3 regions of the Pseudomonas xanthosomatis genome follow, and region 2 is predicted to be linked to each of the others. Evidence: predicted binding sites of a transcription regulator. Region 2 holds the regulator's gene; each other region holds the start of a gene.

Region 1 (5,176 bases), 570 kb from region 2:
AGCTGCTGTTGTTCCGCCTCAATGGCGAACAGCTCTACGGCATCAATGTGTTCAAGGTCCGGGAGGTGCTGCAGTGCCCGGTGCTGACGCTGCTGCCCAAGGCTCACCCGGTGGTGCGCGGCGTGGCCAACATTCGCGGGGCGACCATCCCGATTCTCGACCTGTCGATGGCCACCGGGCTGCCGGGGCTGCGGGAGGAAACCCGTAACAGTTTCGTGATCATTACCGAGTACAACACCAAGACCCAGGGCTTCCTGGTGCACTCGGTGGAACGCATCGTCAACATGAACTGGGAAGAGATCCACCCGCCACCCAAGGGCACCGGGCGCGATCACTACCTGACGGCGGTGACCCGGGTCGACAACCGCATGGTTGAAATTATCGACGTGGAAAAAGTGCTCGCCGAGGTTTCGCCGTCGTCACAGCAGGTGTCGGCCGGTGTGGTCGACGAGGAAGTGGCGGTCAAGGCGGTGTCGCTGCGGGTGTTGACGGTCGATGATTCGTCGGTGGCGCGCAAGCAGGTCAGTCGTTGCCTGCAGACCGTCGGGGTCGAAGTGGTGGCGTTGAACGATGGCCGTCAGGCGCTGGATTACCTGCGCAAGCTGGTCGATGGGGGCAAGCGGCCGGAGGACGAGTTCCTCATGATGATTTCCGACATTGAAATGCCGGAGATGGATGGCTATACCCTCACATCAGAGATCCGCAACGACCCGCGTATGCAAAAACTGCACATCTGCCTGCATACTTCGCTGTCCGGAGTGTTCAACCAGGCGATGGTCAAGAAAGTAGGGGCCGATGACTTCCTGGCCAAGTTCAGGCCGGACGACCTCGCCCAGCGCGTTGTCGACCGCATCAAGGCAACCCATTGAAACAGCCGGGGCCCGCCCCGGCGCTAGCGATTTGAGAGAGGCGGCAGCTTTGTCTACGGGTAATTTGGATTTCGAACAGTTCCGGGTCTTCCTGGAAAAAGCCTGTGGCATCCTGCTGGGCGAGAATAAGCAGTACCTGGTCTCCAGCCGTCTCAACAAGCTGATGGAGCAACAGGGCATCAAATCGCTGGGCGAGCTGGTGCAGCGCATCCAGACACAACCGCGCAGCGGCCTGCGCGAGCAGGTGGTCGATGCCATGACCACCAACGAAACCCTGTGGTTTCGCGACACCTACCCCTTCGAAGTGCTCAAGAGCAAGGTTATCCCCGAGTTCATCAAGGGTAACCCTGGCCAGCGCCTGCGCATCTGGTCGGCGGCCTGCTCCTCTGGTCAGGAGCCGTACTCCATCTCCATGGCCATCGACGAGTTCGAGCGTACCAATCTCGGCCAATTGAAGATGGGCGCGCAGATCGTCGCCACCGACTTGTCCGGTGCCATGCTGACCAACTGCAAGACCGGCGAATACGACAGCCTGGCCATCGCCCGCGGGCTGTCACAGGAGCGCCTGCAGCGCTACTTCGACCCCAAGGGGCCGGGGCGCTGGGCGGTCAAGGCGCCGATCCGCAGCCGCGTCGAGTTCCGTTCGTTCAACCTGCTCGACAGCTATGCCGCGCTGGGCAAGTTCGACATCGTGTTCTGCCGCAACGTGCTGATCTACTTCTCGGCCCAGGTCAAGAAGGACATCCTCATGCGCATCCACAGCACCCTCAAGCCGGGCGGCTACCTGTTCCTTGGCGCCTCCGAGGCGCTCAACGGCCTGCCGGACCATTACCAGATGGTCCAGTGCAGCCCGGGGATCATCTACCAAGCCAAGTAAGGCGGGTGGTGGCAATGAAAAAGGCCGGTATCGCGAGATACCGGCCTTTTTCGTTGCCCCTGTACGAGCCGGCTTGCCGGCGATGAGGCCGGCACAGCCAGAACAAAGCTATTGCCTCCCCGTGCAAGGCGGCAAAACCTGACGTCAATTTTTTGTTTTGCCGCTTTTGCCGCCTGGCAATTGCCGCTTGCCTGCCATCGGGCGGAACCGCCTTGCCGCTTTTCTGGCAGGCACAACCGGCAAAGTAGTGGCGCAGCCCAGTGAATCCGGGCTTCGGTAAAACTGGCACAGCCCTTGCTAAAGCTTTGCCAACGAAATTCCGGTCAACCTTCGAAGGTTTCCCCGACATGAGCATCAGCTTCGACAAAGCGCTTGGCATCCACGAAAAGGCATTGGGCTTCCGCGCCCAGCGCGCCGAGGTGCTGGCCAACAACATCGCCAACGCCGACACGCCCAATTACAAGGCGCGTGACATGGACTTCTCGTCGGTGCTCGCCGCCGAAGCCGACAAGCAGCAGAAGGGCCGCATTGCGCTGGACCGCACCAACACCCGGCACATCGAGGCCGAAGGCCTGGCCATGGCCGACGACACCCTGCAGTACCGCACCCCGACCCAGCCGTCGATCGACCAGAACACCGTTGATGCGCAGATCGAGCAATCGAACTACACCGAAAACGCCATCGGCTTCCAGGCCAGCTTCACCCTGCTCAACAGTAAATTCAAAGGGCTGGTATCGGCCCTGCGCGGAGAGTAACCATGTCCCTGTCCAGTGTTTTCAACATCGCCGGTAGCGGCATGAGCGCGCAGAACACCCGCCTCAACACCGTCGCCTCCAACATCGCCAACGCCGAGACCGTCTCGTCGAGCATCGACCAGACCTACCGCGCCCGCCACCCGGTGTTCGCCACCACCTTCCAGAACGCGCAAAACGGCGTCAGCCAGTCGCTGTTCCAGGACCAGGGCGAAGCAGGGCAGGGCGTGCAGGTCAGCGGCATCGTCGAGGACCAGAGCAACCTCGAAGCCCGCTACGAGCCCAACCACCCGGCGGCGAACAAGGACGGCTACGTCTACTACCCCAACGTCAACGTGGTCGAGGAGATGGCTGACATGATCTCCGCCAGCCGTGCGTTCCAGACCAACGCCGAGCTGATGAACACCGCCAAGACCATGATGCAGAAAGTGCTGACCCTGGGTCAGTGATAAGGAATCCGGACCATGGCAATCGATACCACCGGCGGCGTCAATCTTAACGATGTCATCGCCAACTCCGGCGTCAGCACCAGCACCACCAACAAGTCGCTGACCAGCTCCGCAACCGGCAGCAACACCCTGGGCAAGGATGCGTTTCTGCAACTGCTGGTCACCCAGATGCAGCACCAGAACCCGCTGGACCCGCAAGACAACAGCGAATTCGTCGCCCAGCTGGCGCAGTTCAGCAGCCTTGAAGGCATCACCTCGCTGAACGAGTCGGTCAGCAACATCACCAGCGCCATGGCGTCGTCGCAAGCGCTGCAGGCGTCGTCGCTGGTCGGCCGTTCGGTGATCGTGCAGAACGACAAGGCCGTGGTCGACACCACTGCCAGCTTCAATGGCCAGTTCGTCGTGCCGCAGTCCATCAGCGAAGCGAAGATCACCATCACCGACAAGGACGGCAACGCGGTCAAGACCATCGAGCTGGGCTCGCAGGCTGCCGGTTATGCCGACTTCATCTGGGATGGCACCAACTCCAAGGGCGAGAAGGTCGACCCGGGCACCTACACCTTCACCGCCACCACCACGGTGAACGGCCAGTCGGTGCAGATGAACACCCTGCTGCCGGCCAAGGTCACCAGCGTCAGCTTCAACACCACCGGCGAGATGGTTCTCAACCTCGCAGGCGTGGGCAAGGTTTCCCTGTCCGACGTACAAACCATCGGTATCTAAGGCCGACAGAACGGCACAAAAGGAGCTACAGCATGTCTTTCAATATCGGCCTTAGCGGTCTGTACGCAGCCAGCAAGCAACTCGACGTTACCGGCAACAACATTGCCAACGTCGCCACCACCGGCTTCAAGTCCTCCCGTGCCGAGTTCGCCGACGTGTACGCCGGCGCCAACCGCCTGGGCGTTGGCAAGAACCAGGTTGGTAACGGTGTGCGCCTGGCGGCGATCTCCCAGCAGTTCAGCCAGGGCGACGTCAACAACACCGGCAACGTGCTGGACATGGGCATCCAGGGCCAGGGCTTCTTCATCCTGTCCGACAACGGCGCGCAGGTGTACACCCGTGCCGGTGCCTTCCAGAACAGCAAGGACAACTACGTGGTCACCTCGGACGGTCTGCGCCTGCAAGGCTATGCCGCCGACGAGAACGGCAATATCAAGCGGGGCGTGCTGACCGACCTGAAAATCGACACCTCGGCGCTGGCTCCCAAGGCCACCACCCTGATCGACCAGGGCATCAACCTGGACTCCGAGGCTGACATCATCGCTTTGCCGATCGTGCCGACCCCAGCTCCACCGGCTGATGCCGGCGGCCCGGCCTTCGACCCTGCGGACGATACGACCTACACGAAGTCGTTCCCGACCAAGGTGTATGACACCCAGGGTAACGAGCACACCATGGAGCAGTTCTACCGCAAGACCGACACCAATGAGTGGACCATGTACACACTCATTGACGGCCGCAACCCGCTCGATCCAACCAGCACCGATCCGCTGGAAGGTACTATCAAGTTCAACTCCGATGGCAGCGTGCTGTCGATGGACGCCGAGACGGTAACTCCGGCCGACGCCTGGACCGTGACCAACAACACCTTCACCCTCAATGGCTGGATTCCGGCTGCCAAGAACGCCGCGGGTACCTGGGCGTCCAACGGTTCTGCAGCTGCTACCGGCGGCATGCGTCTGTCGATGAACAGCACCACTTCCTACAACGAAGAAACCGCACGCTCGTCGCAGTCCCAGGACGGTTACGCCACCGGTATCCTGTCGAGCCTGTCGATCGACTCTACCGGTGTGATGTTCGCCAGCTTCAGCAACCAGCAGTCGCGCGCCATCGGCCAGGTGGCCCTGGCCAACTTCGCCAACGAGCAGGGCCTGCAGCAGATCGGTGGTACCCGTTGGACCGAGACCTTCGCCTCTGGCATTCCGGGTATCGACACGCCGAAGACCGGTACCCTGGGCAGCGTCGAGTCCAACTCGCTGGAAGCCTCCAACGTCAACCTGACCCAAGAGCTGGTCGAGCTGATCAAGGCGCAGAGCAACTACCAGGCCAACGCCAAGACCATCTCCACCGAAAGCACCATCATGCAGACCATCATCCAGATGACCTGATGCTTTGCGCTTGAGCGTGTTCGGCGAACCCCTTTCCCTGTAAAGGGGTTCGTCGTTTTTGCAGGAGGTATGATGAACAAGTTGCTTGTGGCGCTGTTGGCCGCGTTCTGCCTGTACC
Region 2 (5,176 bases):
CCGCTCGGCCAACGGCGACATCGACGTGGTCACCTCGGTGGGCAAACTGGCCTACTTCGAGCAGCAGCAGAGCGCCGCCAAGGCGGACAAGATGAAAGGCTGGGCCGTGACCATCCAGTACCAGGCGCAAAAAGACCTGGTGGTGCTCACCGACCGCGCCAAGGTGGAGAACGAAGGCAACACCACCGAAGGCGAGAAGATCGTCTACAACACCAAGACTCAAGTCGCCACCGCCGGTCGCGGCGGCAACGTGACTGCACCACGTCAGCGCATCGACATGGTCATTCAACCGAAGAAAAAGGCCGAGTAAATGGCAACCCTCAAAGCCCAGCATCTGGCCAAGAGCTACAAGGGCCGGCAAGTCGTCCGCGACGTCAGCCTGTCCATCGACAGCGGCCAGATCGTCGGCCTGCTCGGCCCCAACGGCGCCGGCAAGACCACCTGCTTCTACATGATCGTCGGCCTGGTCCAGGCCGACCAGGGCCGCGTACTGATCGACAGCCATGACGTCAGCCACCAGCCCATGCACGGCCGCGCCCAGGCAGGCATCGGCTACCTGCCGCAAGAAGCCTCGATCTTCCGCAAGCTGTCGGTGGCCGACAACATCATGGCCATCCTCGAGACCCGCAAGGACCTCGACCGCGAAGGCCGGCGCAAGGAGCTGGAAAGCCTGCTGCAGGAGTTCCACATCAGCCACATCCGCGACAACCTCGGCATGAGCCTGTCCGGTGGTGAACGACGCCGTGTCGAGATCGCCCGCGCCCTGGCCACCGCACCCAAGTTCATCCTGCTGGACGAACCTTTTGCCGGTGTCGACCCGATTTCCGTGGGCGACATCAAACAGATCATCCACCACCTCAAGAACAAGGGCATCGGCGTACTGATCACCGACCACAACGTTCGCGAAACCCTGGATATCTGCGAGACCGCTTACATCGTCAACGACGGCCAGCTGATCGCCGAAGGCGATGCCGAGACCATCCTGGCCAACCAGTTGGTCAAGGAAGTCTACCTGGGTCACGAGTTCCGCCTCTGATCAGGGCCTGCCCGGAGCACTGGCGCACCAAGCCATCGCAGGCTTAAGTGTTACAGTGCTCTAGGCAAACGCTGCATTTTCAGGCATATAACTTGCTTAAAGTCGGCGCCCAAGCGCCCTACATGTAGTGGATGGCGCATGCGCGCCGGCGAACAAGGTATTAAGCCCCAGCCATGAAACCATCGCTCGTCCTAAAAATGGGCCAGCAACTGACGATGACCCCGCAGTTGCAACAGGCCATCCGTCTGCTCCAGCTCTCCACCCTGGACCTCCAGCAGGAAATCCAGGAAGCGCTGGAGTCGAACCCGATGCTCGAACGTCAGGAAGACGGCGAAGATTTCGACAACAGCGACCCGATGGCGGACAACGCCGAGAACAAGCCGGTCGCCGAAGTTCAGGACACCAGCTTCCAGGAAGCCGCCAGCAACAACAGCGAGCAACTCGAAGACGGCGAGTGGGCCGAACGCATCCCCAACGAACTGCCGGTCGACACTGCCTGGGAAGACATCTACCAGACCAGCGCCAGCAGCCTGCCCAGCAACGATGACGACGAGTGGGACTTCACCACCCGCACCTCGGTCGGCGAAAGCCTGCAAAGCCACTTGCTGTGGCAGTTGAACCTGGCGCCGATGTCCGACACCGACCGCCTGATCGCTGTCACCCTGATCGACAGCATCAACGGCCAGGGCTACCTCGAAGACACCCTCGAAGAAATCTGCGCAGGCTTCGACCCCGAGCTCGACATCGAGCTGGATGAAGTCGAAGCGGTGCTGCACCGCATCCAGCAGTTCGAACCGGCCGGTATCGGCGCCCGCTCGCTGGGCGAATGCCTGCTGCTGCAACTGCGCCAGCTGCCGGCCAGCACACCGTGGATGGCCGAGGCCCAGCGCCTGGTCACCGACTACATCGACCTGCTCGGCAGCCGTGACTACAGCCAGCTGATGCGGCGCATGAAGCTCAAGGAAGACGAGCTGCGCCAGGTCATCGAACTGGTGCAGACGCTCAACCCGCGCCCAGGCTCGCAGATCGAGTCCAGCGAGCCCGAATACGTGGTGCCGGATGTGATCGTGCGCAAGGACAGCGACCGCTGGCTGGTGGAGCTCAACCAGGAAGCCATCCCGCGGCTACGGGTCAACCCGCAATACGCAGGCTTCGTGCGCCGCGCCGACACCAGCGCCGACAACACCTTCATGCGCAACCAGTTGCAGGAGGCGCGCTGGTTCATCAAGAGCCTGCAAAGCCGCAACGAGACGCTGATGAAGGTGGCCACGCAGATCGTCGAGCACCAGCGCGGCTTCCTCGACCACGGCGACGAGGCGATGAAGCCGTTGGTGCTGCACGACATCGCCGAGGCGGTGGGCATGCACGAGTCGACCATCTCGCGGGTTACCACGCAGAAATACATGCACACACCGCGCGGCATCTACGAACTGAAATACTTTTTCTCCAGCCACGTCAGCACAGCCGAAGGCGGCGAATGCTCGTCCACGGCGATCCGCGCGATCATCAAAAAACTGGTCGCCGCGGAAAACCAAAAAAAGCCATTGAGTGACAGCAAGATCGCTGGTTTACTGGAGGCACAAGGCATCCAGGTAGCCCGTCGCACCGTCGCCAAGTACCGCGAGTCGCTGGGGATTGCCCCGTCAAGCGAGCGCAAGCGACTGATGTAGCCCCGGGATGTGCCACAGCGTTTCAGTGGCAGGTGCAACACCTGCCTCTTTATGCACGGGCAACAAAGGAGAAGCTGTATGCAAGTCAACATCAGTGGCCAGCATGTAGAAGTTACCCAACCACTGCGCGATTACGTGCTCGAGAAACTCGCCCGCGTGGAAGGGCATTTCGACAAGATCACCAATGCAACGGTGATCATGAAAGTCGAAAAGCTGCAGCAGAAGGTTGAAGCAACCCTCCAGATCCCCGGCGGCGAAGTGGTCGCCAACGCCGAACACACCGACATGTATGCCGCGATCGATGCCCTGGCTGACAAGCTCGACCGCCAACTGAAAAAACACAAGGAAAAACAGCAAAGCCTGCTGCAAGGCGCAGCCGCCCGCTGATCCCCTCATCCATGATCCGACTTGAAACCATCCTGACCCCCGGCCGTTCCCTCGTGAACGTGCCGGGTGGCAGTAAAAAGCGCGCCCTGGAAAAGGTCGCCAACCTGATCGCCGAGCAAGTACCCGAGCTGGAGATGCAAGACGTCTTCGACAAGCTCATCGCTCGCGAAAAACTGGGCTCCACCGGCTTTGGCAATGGCATCGCCATCCCCCACTGCCGGCTCGAAGGCTGCACCGCACCGGTAAGCGCGCTGCTGCACCTGGACGCCCCCATCGATTACGACGCCATCGATGGCGCCCCGGTTGACCTGCTGTTCGTCCTGCTGGTCCCGGAAGCAGCCACCGATGCCCACCTTGAACTGCTGCGCCAGATCGCCAGCATGCTCGATCGCAAGGAGGTCCGCGATCGCCTGCGCGCCGCCGACAGCAGCGAGGCCCTGTTCCAGGTTGTCCTGGACGTACAGAACGAGCACTGACCATGCGCCTGATCATCGTCAGCGGCCGCTCCGGCTCCGGCAAGAGCACCGCCCTGGACGTGCTGGAAGACAACGGTTTCTACTGCATCGACAACCTGCCCGCCGGGTTGTTGCCGCAGTTGGCGGAGAACGCGCTGATCAATACCGAGCTGCTGCAGCCCAAGGTTGCGGTATCGATCGATGCGCGCAACCTGCCCAGCCACCTGTCACGCTTCCCCGAACTGCTGGAAGAAGCACGCGCCCGGCATATCCAGTGTGACGTGCTGTACCTGGACGCTGACGAAGACACCCTGCTCAAGCGCTTTTCCGAAACCCGCCGCCGCCACCCGCTGACCAACCAGAGCCGCTCGCTGGCCGAGGCCATCCGCGTCGAAAGCGAGCTGCTGGGCCCCATCGCCGACCTTGCCGACCTCAAGATCGACACCACAAGCCTCAACCTCTACCAACTGCGCGACTCGATCAAGCTGCGCCTGCTGAACCAGCCCGAACCCGGCACGGCGTTTCTGGTCGAGTCGTTCGGCTTCAAGCGTGGCATGCCGGTGGACGCCGACCTGGTGTTCGATGTGCGCTGCCTGCCCAACCCCTACTGGAAGCCGGAACTTCGCGACCATTCGGGCCTCGAACAGCCGGTGATCGACTACCTGGCCGCCCAGCCCGACGTCGAAGAGATGTTCAACGATATTTCGAGCTACCTGCTCAAGTGGCTGCCGCGCTTTGCAGCCAGCAACCGCGCCTATGTCACCATCGCCATCGGCTGCACCGGCGGCCACCACCGCTCGGTGTACATCACCGAACGGCTCGGCCAGTTGCTCCAACCCGCCCTGAAAAACGTCCAGGTCCGCCACCGCGACCTCTAGCCCACAGGATCCGCCCCACGATGCCCGCCCGCGAAATCACCATCATCAACAAGCTGGGCCTGCACGCCCGCGCGGCCGCCAAATTCGTCGGCGTGGCCGGGCGCTTCCCCTGCCAGGTGCGGGTCGGCCGCGCACCGGACAAGCTGGTGGACGGCAAGAGCATCATGGCGGTGATGATGCTCGCCGCCGGCAAAGGCACCCCGGTGCACCTGCTCACCGAGGGCGAGCAGGATGGCGAGGCCATGCAGGCGTTGGTCGAACTGATCGAGAACTTCTTCGACGAAGGCGAGTGAGCGCCTTCTCGCCTGGCTGAATCTCGTGGGAGCGGGCCTGCCCTGCGACGGATATCACCGCTGCCTGTACCGGCCTCATCGCCGGCTTGCCGGCTTCCTAAAAGGGGCGCACAACCTTCACGCCCACGCGGTCCTGTAGGAGCCGGCAAGCCGGCGATGAGGCCGGTACAGGCAAGACAGTTGCTGGCAAGCCCCCCAGCGCTTACGACATCGCCGTATCCATCACCATCATCAGGCAGAACCCCACGCACAACCCCAGGCTGGCCAGACGGTGATGCCCGTTGCTGCGTGACTCGGGGATGATTTCCTGGGTGACCACCAGCAGCATGGCGCCCGCCGCGCAGGCCAAGCCCAGCGGCAACAGCAGCTCGGCGATGTTCACCAGCCACGCGCAGACCACCGCTGCCAGCGGCTCCACCAGCCCGGACGCAGCGCCGATCAGGAACGCCTTGAAGCG
Region 3 (5,176 bases), 2.7 Mb from region 2:
CGCCGCAGCACCGGGTGCTGTGGGCCTCGCAAACCGGCAATGGCGAGGCCCTGGCCGAACGCTGCGCCGAGCGTTTGCGCGGTGCCGGCCTGGCGGTCGAACTGAGCTGCATGGAGGCGGTGAGCCCGGTGCAATTGCAGGGCGCCGCCAGTGTGCTGCTGATCGCCAGCACCTTCGGCGACGGCGAGGCCCCCGACAGCGGTGCGGCGTTCTGGCAGGCATTGCAGGGCGAGGAGGGCGGGCACTGCGCCACGCTGCCTTATGCCGTACTGGCGCTGGGGGATTCGAGCTACGACCAGTTTTGCGGCTTCGGCCGCAAGCTCGACCAGCGCCTGGCCGACCTTGGCGCTAGGCGGTTGCTGGAGCGAGTAGATTGCGAGCCGGACTTCGACGACGCCTTCAATGCTTGGCTGGAGGCACTGCTCGTGCAACTGGGCAGCACCGAGCCTGCGCCTGCACAGCCTGAGCAGGCCGCCGGCTACAGCAAGCAGCAGCCCTGGCTGGCGCCGCTGCTGGAAAACCGCCTGCTCAACGGCCCAGGCTCGAGCAAGGAAACCCGGCAGATGGTGTTCGACCTGCGCGGCAGCGGGTTCACCTACCAGCCCGGTGATGCCTTGGGCGTGTGGCCGCGCAACTGCCCGGCGCTGGTGGCGGAGTTGCTTGAGCTGATGCAACTGGACGGCGAGGCCATGGTCGAGCTCAAGGGCCAGGCGCCGATGGCGCTGGCCAGCGCCCTGGAGCGCCACCTGGACATCACCCGGGTGAGCACCGCGCAGCTTGAGCTGTTCAGCCAGGGCCACGAACAGTTGCAGCGCTTGCTGCTGCCTGAGCACAAGGCCGAACTCAAGGACTGGCTGTGGGGCCGGCAACTGGCCGATGTGCTGCGCGCCTTCCCCCGGCAATTGCCGCTGGCCACCTGGCTGAGCTTGCTCAAGCCATTGCAGCCGCGCCTGTATTCCATCAGCTCAAGCCCCGTCGCCCACCCAGGCCAGGTGCACCTGACCACCTCGACCGTGCGCTACGGCCAGCGCAAGGGCGTGTGCTCGGCGTTTCTCGCCGACCGCGCCGGGGCACTGGAGGTGGCGATTTTTCCGCAGCCGTCCAAGCACTTTCACCTGCCCGAAGACGACAGCACGCCGATCATCATGATCGGCCCCGGCACTGGCATCGCGCCGTTCAAGGGCTTTTTGGAAGAACGCGAAGTGCGTGGGGCCAGCGGCGGCAACTGGCTGTTCTTCGGCGAGCAGCAGGCGGCCTGCGACTTCTACTATCGCGAGCAGTTGCAGGCCTGGGAGGCCTGCGGCCACCTGCGCCTGAGCACCGCGTTCTCCCGTGACCAGGCCGAGAAGATCTATGTGCAGCACCGCCTGCTTGAGCAAGGCGCCGAGTTGTGGAACTGGTTGCAAAAAGGCGCATACGTTTATGTGTGTGGCGATGCCCAGCGCATGGCCAAGGATGTGGATGCAGCGTTACGCCAGGTGGTGGCTGAGCACGGCGGTATGGATGCCGACGCGGCGGCGGCTTATGTCGAAGGCCTGGGGCGCGACAAGCGTTATCGGCGTGATGTGTATTGATACGTGCACCAGAGTGGGGAAGGTTGCACCGGGTTGGTTCGCCAGTGTTCATGCAGCAGCCCCTTTTGAATGAGTAGCAGGCCCCTGTGGGAGCGGGCTTGCCCGCGAACACCGGCACAGCCGGTGCCATCCACCGAGTCGCCTGCTTCGCGGGCAAGCCCGCTCCCACAGGGGTTGCGGTGAACCTGCGAGTTTCATCCATAGCCTCGTAGCTGCGACACCGGCAGCAGCGGCAAGCGTGTTGGCACACTCCCTGCTTTGCTACCTGCACAACAGCCCCACCGATCAACGGCGATCGCCCAGGGGCCTCACACTGATGAGTACAGGCAAAGGCGCCTGGAGCTTCGGCTCCAGGCGCCTTTTTGTTTTCCGTGATCGAGGATCGGCTATGAACGCAACAGCGAGCGGTGCACCCAAAGGGCGACTGGTCATCGTCGGCAACGGCATGGTCGGCCACCACTGTGTCGAACAACTGGTGGCCCGCGGCGCGCTCGAGCGCTTCGAACTGCACGTGTTCGGCGAAGAGCGCCAGCGCGCCTACGACCGCGTGCACCTGTCCGAGTACTTCACCGGCAGCTGCGCCGAAACCCTGGCCCTGTGCGACCAGGCCTTCTATCCAGATAGCGGCGTGCACCTGCACCTGGGCGAGGCGGTGCTGGAGATCGACCGCGAACGCGCCGAGGTGGTCACCGCCGAGGGCCGCTACGGCTACGACCAGCTGGTGCTGGCCACCGGCTCCTACCCGTTCGTGCCGCCGATCGAAGGTTCTGCTGGCGATGCCCGCCTGGTCTACCGCACCCTCGATGACCTTGACGCCATCCGCGCCGCCGCAGGTTCGGCCCGCCGTGGCGTGGTGGTGGGCGGTGGCCTGCTCGGGCTGGAGGCGGCCAACGCGCTCAAGTCCCTGGGCCTGGAAGCCCATGTGGTGGAGTTCGCCCCACGCTTGATGCCGGTGCAACTGGACAGCGAAGGCGGCGCCGCGCTCAAGGCGCAGATCGAAGCCCTGGGCGTGGGTGTGCACCTGTCCCGCGCCACCCAGTCGATCAGCGCAGGCGCCGACTACCGCTACCGCATGAACTTCGACGGCGGCGAACACCTGGAAACCGACCTGGTGGTGTTCTCGGCGGGCATTCGCCCGCAGGACGCCCTGGGCCGCGCCTGCGGCCTGGACATCGCCGCCCGTGGCGGGGTGGTGATCGACAACCACTGCACCACCAGCGACCCGTGCATCTTTGCCATCGGCGAGTGCGCCTCTTGGAACGGCAGTGTGTTCGGCCTGGTCGCCCCGGGCTATGCCATGGCCCGCAACCTGGCCGCCTTGCTGATGGGCGAGCAGGCCCAGGCCTTCACCGGCGCCGACATGTCGACCAAGCTCAAGCTGCTGGGTGTGGACGTGGGCTCCATCGGCGATGCCCACGGCGCCACCGCCGGCGCGCGCAGCTACCGCTTCATCGACGAAGCCAACGCCTCGTACCGCCGCCTGGTGGTGGATGCCAGCGGCAAGCACGTGCTCGGCGCGGTACTGGTGGGCGACAACAGCTACTACGACACCCTGCTGCAGTACGCCCAGAACGGCATCAAGCTGCCTGCCGACCCGGCCGCGCTGATTCTGCCGCAAGGCGGTGGTGCGCCGGCCCTGGGCGCCGATGCATTGCCCGACAGCGCGACCATCTGCTCGTGCCACAACGTCAGCAAGGGCGCGGTGTGCGCGGCCATCGACAGCGGCTGCGGCGACCTCGCTTCGGTCAAGGCCTGCACCAAGGCCGCCAGTGGCTGTGGCGGTTGCGCGGCGCTGCTCAAGCAAGTGTTCGAGCACGAGCTCACCGCCCGCGGGGTGACCGTGGACAAAAGCCTGTGCGAGCACTTCGCCTACACCCGCCAGGAGCTTTACGCCCTGGTGCGGGTAGAGGGCATCCGCACCTTCGCCGAGCTGCTCGAACGCCATGGCAAGGGGCATGTGGGTTGCGACATCTGCAAGCCGGCGGTGGGCAACATCCTCGCCTCGTGCTGGAACCAGCCGATTATGGACCCGGCGTTGGTGCCGCTGCAGGACACCAACGACACCTTCATGGCCAACATGCAGAAAAACGGCACCTACTCGGTGGTGCCGCGTATCCCCGGTGGCGAAATCACCCCGGAAAAACTCATCGTCATCGGCCAGGTGGCGAAAAAATACGACCTCTATACCAAGATCACCGGCGGCCAGCGCATCGACCTGTTCGGTGCCCAGCTGCATGAGCTGCCGCTGATCTGGGGCGAGCTGATCGAGGCCGGCTTCGAGACCGGCCACGCCTACGGCAAATCGACCCGCACGGTGAAATCCTGCGTGGGCAGCACCTGGTGCCGCTACGGTGTGCAGGACAGCGTGGCCATGGCCCTGCGCCTGGAAGACCGCTACAAGGGCCTGCGCAGCCCGCACAAGCTCAAGTTCGCGGTGTCGGGTTGCACCCGCGAGTGCGCCGAGGCGCAAAGCAAGGATATCGGCGTGATCGCCACCGACAAGGGCTGGAACCTCTACGTGTGCGGCAACGGCGGCATGCGCCCGCGCCACGCCGAGCTGTTCGCCACCGACCTTGACGACGAAACCCTGGTGCGCCTGATCGACCGCGTACTGATGTTCTACATCCGCACCGCCGACAAGCTGCAGCGCACCTCGGTGTGGCGCGAGAACCTCGAAGGCGGCCTGGACTACCTCAAGCAGGTGGTGCTGGACGACAGCCTGGGCCTGGCCGCCGAGCTTGAGGCGCAGATGCAGCACGTGGTCGAGCAGTATGAATGCGAGTGGGCCAACGCCCTGAGCGACCCGGAAAAACTCAAGCGCTTCCGTACCTTCGTCAACGACAAGCGCGCCGACCCCGATGTGCACTTTGTCCGCGAACGCGGCCAGCGCCGCCCGGCGGCGGCGCTGCACCTGATCCCCACCCATGAGGAGGCTGTGTGATGAACCTGTCCAATGCTGCTGAGAAGGTTGAGCCGAACTGGCTGCACGTGTGCGCCGCCGACGACCTGGTTGCCGACTCCGGCGTGGTGGTGTGGCACCAGGGCCAGCAGGTGGCGCTGTTCTACCTGCCGGGCCAGGGCCGCGAGCTGTACGCAGTGGGCAACCGCGACCCGCGCTCGGGCGCCAACATCATCGGCCGCGGGCTGGTGGGCAGCCTGGGCGGCGAGGTGGTGGTCGCCGCGCCGCTGTACAAGCAGCACTTCTGCCTGGCCAGCGGCCGTTGCCTGGAAGACCCGCAGCAGGCGCTGCCGGTGTGGCCGGCGCGGATCAGCGACGGGCAGGTGCAGATTGCCCGCGGGTGATTGGTAGTGTGCAAAGCCTGAACCCCGCGTCGCCTGCATCGCGGGCAAGCCCGCTCCCACAGGACCGCGCAGAGCCTGAAGCGAGCGCGGTCCCTGTAGGAGATTACCCAGCCCTGCGGGCTGCGCTGTCGCGCAGAGAACTAGTCTCGCAGATGTACTGCGGCCCCTGTGGGAAGCGGCCTTGTGTCGCGATGGGCTGCGCAGCAGCCCCGGCAATTTTGCATGAGGCTGAAGCCTTGGGGCCGCTTCGCGCCCCATCTCGACCGGACGGCGCCCCGGCAAGGCCGCTTCCCACGGGA

Evidence for each region. The regulator sigma-54, encoded in region 2, starts transcription at its own class of promoters, with help from an activator protein. The targets are predictions, from matches to a motif close to ANTGGCATNNANNTTGCTNT.
Region 1: a site for sigma-54 is predicted at 2,028-2,047, ahead of flgB (flagellar basal body rod protein FlgB). Genes of this name have one in related genera too.
Region 3: a site for sigma-54 is predicted at 1,815-1,834, ahead of nirB (nitrite reductase large subunit NirB). Genes of this name have one in related genera too.

The regions. Positions count from the first base shown of each region.
Region 1 covers NZ_CP077075.1:4,967,549-4,972,724, reverse strand. The annotation lists gene KSS93_RS21905 (chemotaxis protein CheV) at 1-869, shown strand, start outside; gene cheR (protein-glutamate O-methyltransferase CheR) at 919-1,746, shown strand; gene flgB (flagellar basal body rod protein FlgB) at 2,094-2,501, shown strand; gene flgC (flagellar basal body rod protein FlgC) at 2,504-2,947, shown strand; gene flgD (flagellar hook assembly protein FlgD) at 2,963-3,670, shown strand; gene flgE (flagellar hook protein FlgE) at 3,703-5,058, shown strand; gene KSS93_RS21875 (hypothetical protein) at 5,131-5,176, shown strand, end outside.
Region 2 covers NZ_CP077075.1:5,540,049-5,545,224, forward strand. The annotation lists gene lptA (lipopolysaccharide transport periplasmic protein LptA) at 1-310, shown strand, start outside; gene lptB (LPS export ABC transporter ATP-binding protein) at 311-1,036, shown strand; gene KSS93_RS24480 (RNA polymerase factor sigma-54) at 1,210-2,706, shown strand; gene hpf (ribosome hibernation-promoting factor, HPF/YfiA family) at 2,785-3,093, shown strand; gene ptsN (PTS IIA-like nitrogen regulatory protein PtsN) at 3,105-3,569, shown strand; gene rapZ (RNase adapter RapZ) at 3,572-4,426, shown strand; gene KSS93_RS24500 (HPr family phosphocarrier protein) at 4,447-4,719, shown strand; gene KSS93_RS24505 (ZIP family metal transporter) at 4,922-5,176, opposite strand, start outside.
Region 3 covers NZ_CP077075.1:2,235,538-2,240,713, forward strand. The annotation lists gene KSS93_RS09975 (bifunctional nitrate reductase/sulfite reductase flavoprotein subunit alpha) at 1-1,574, shown strand, start outside; gene nirB (nitrite reductase large subunit NirB) at 1,963-4,515, shown strand; gene nirD (nitrite reductase small subunit NirD) at 4,515-4,877, shown strand.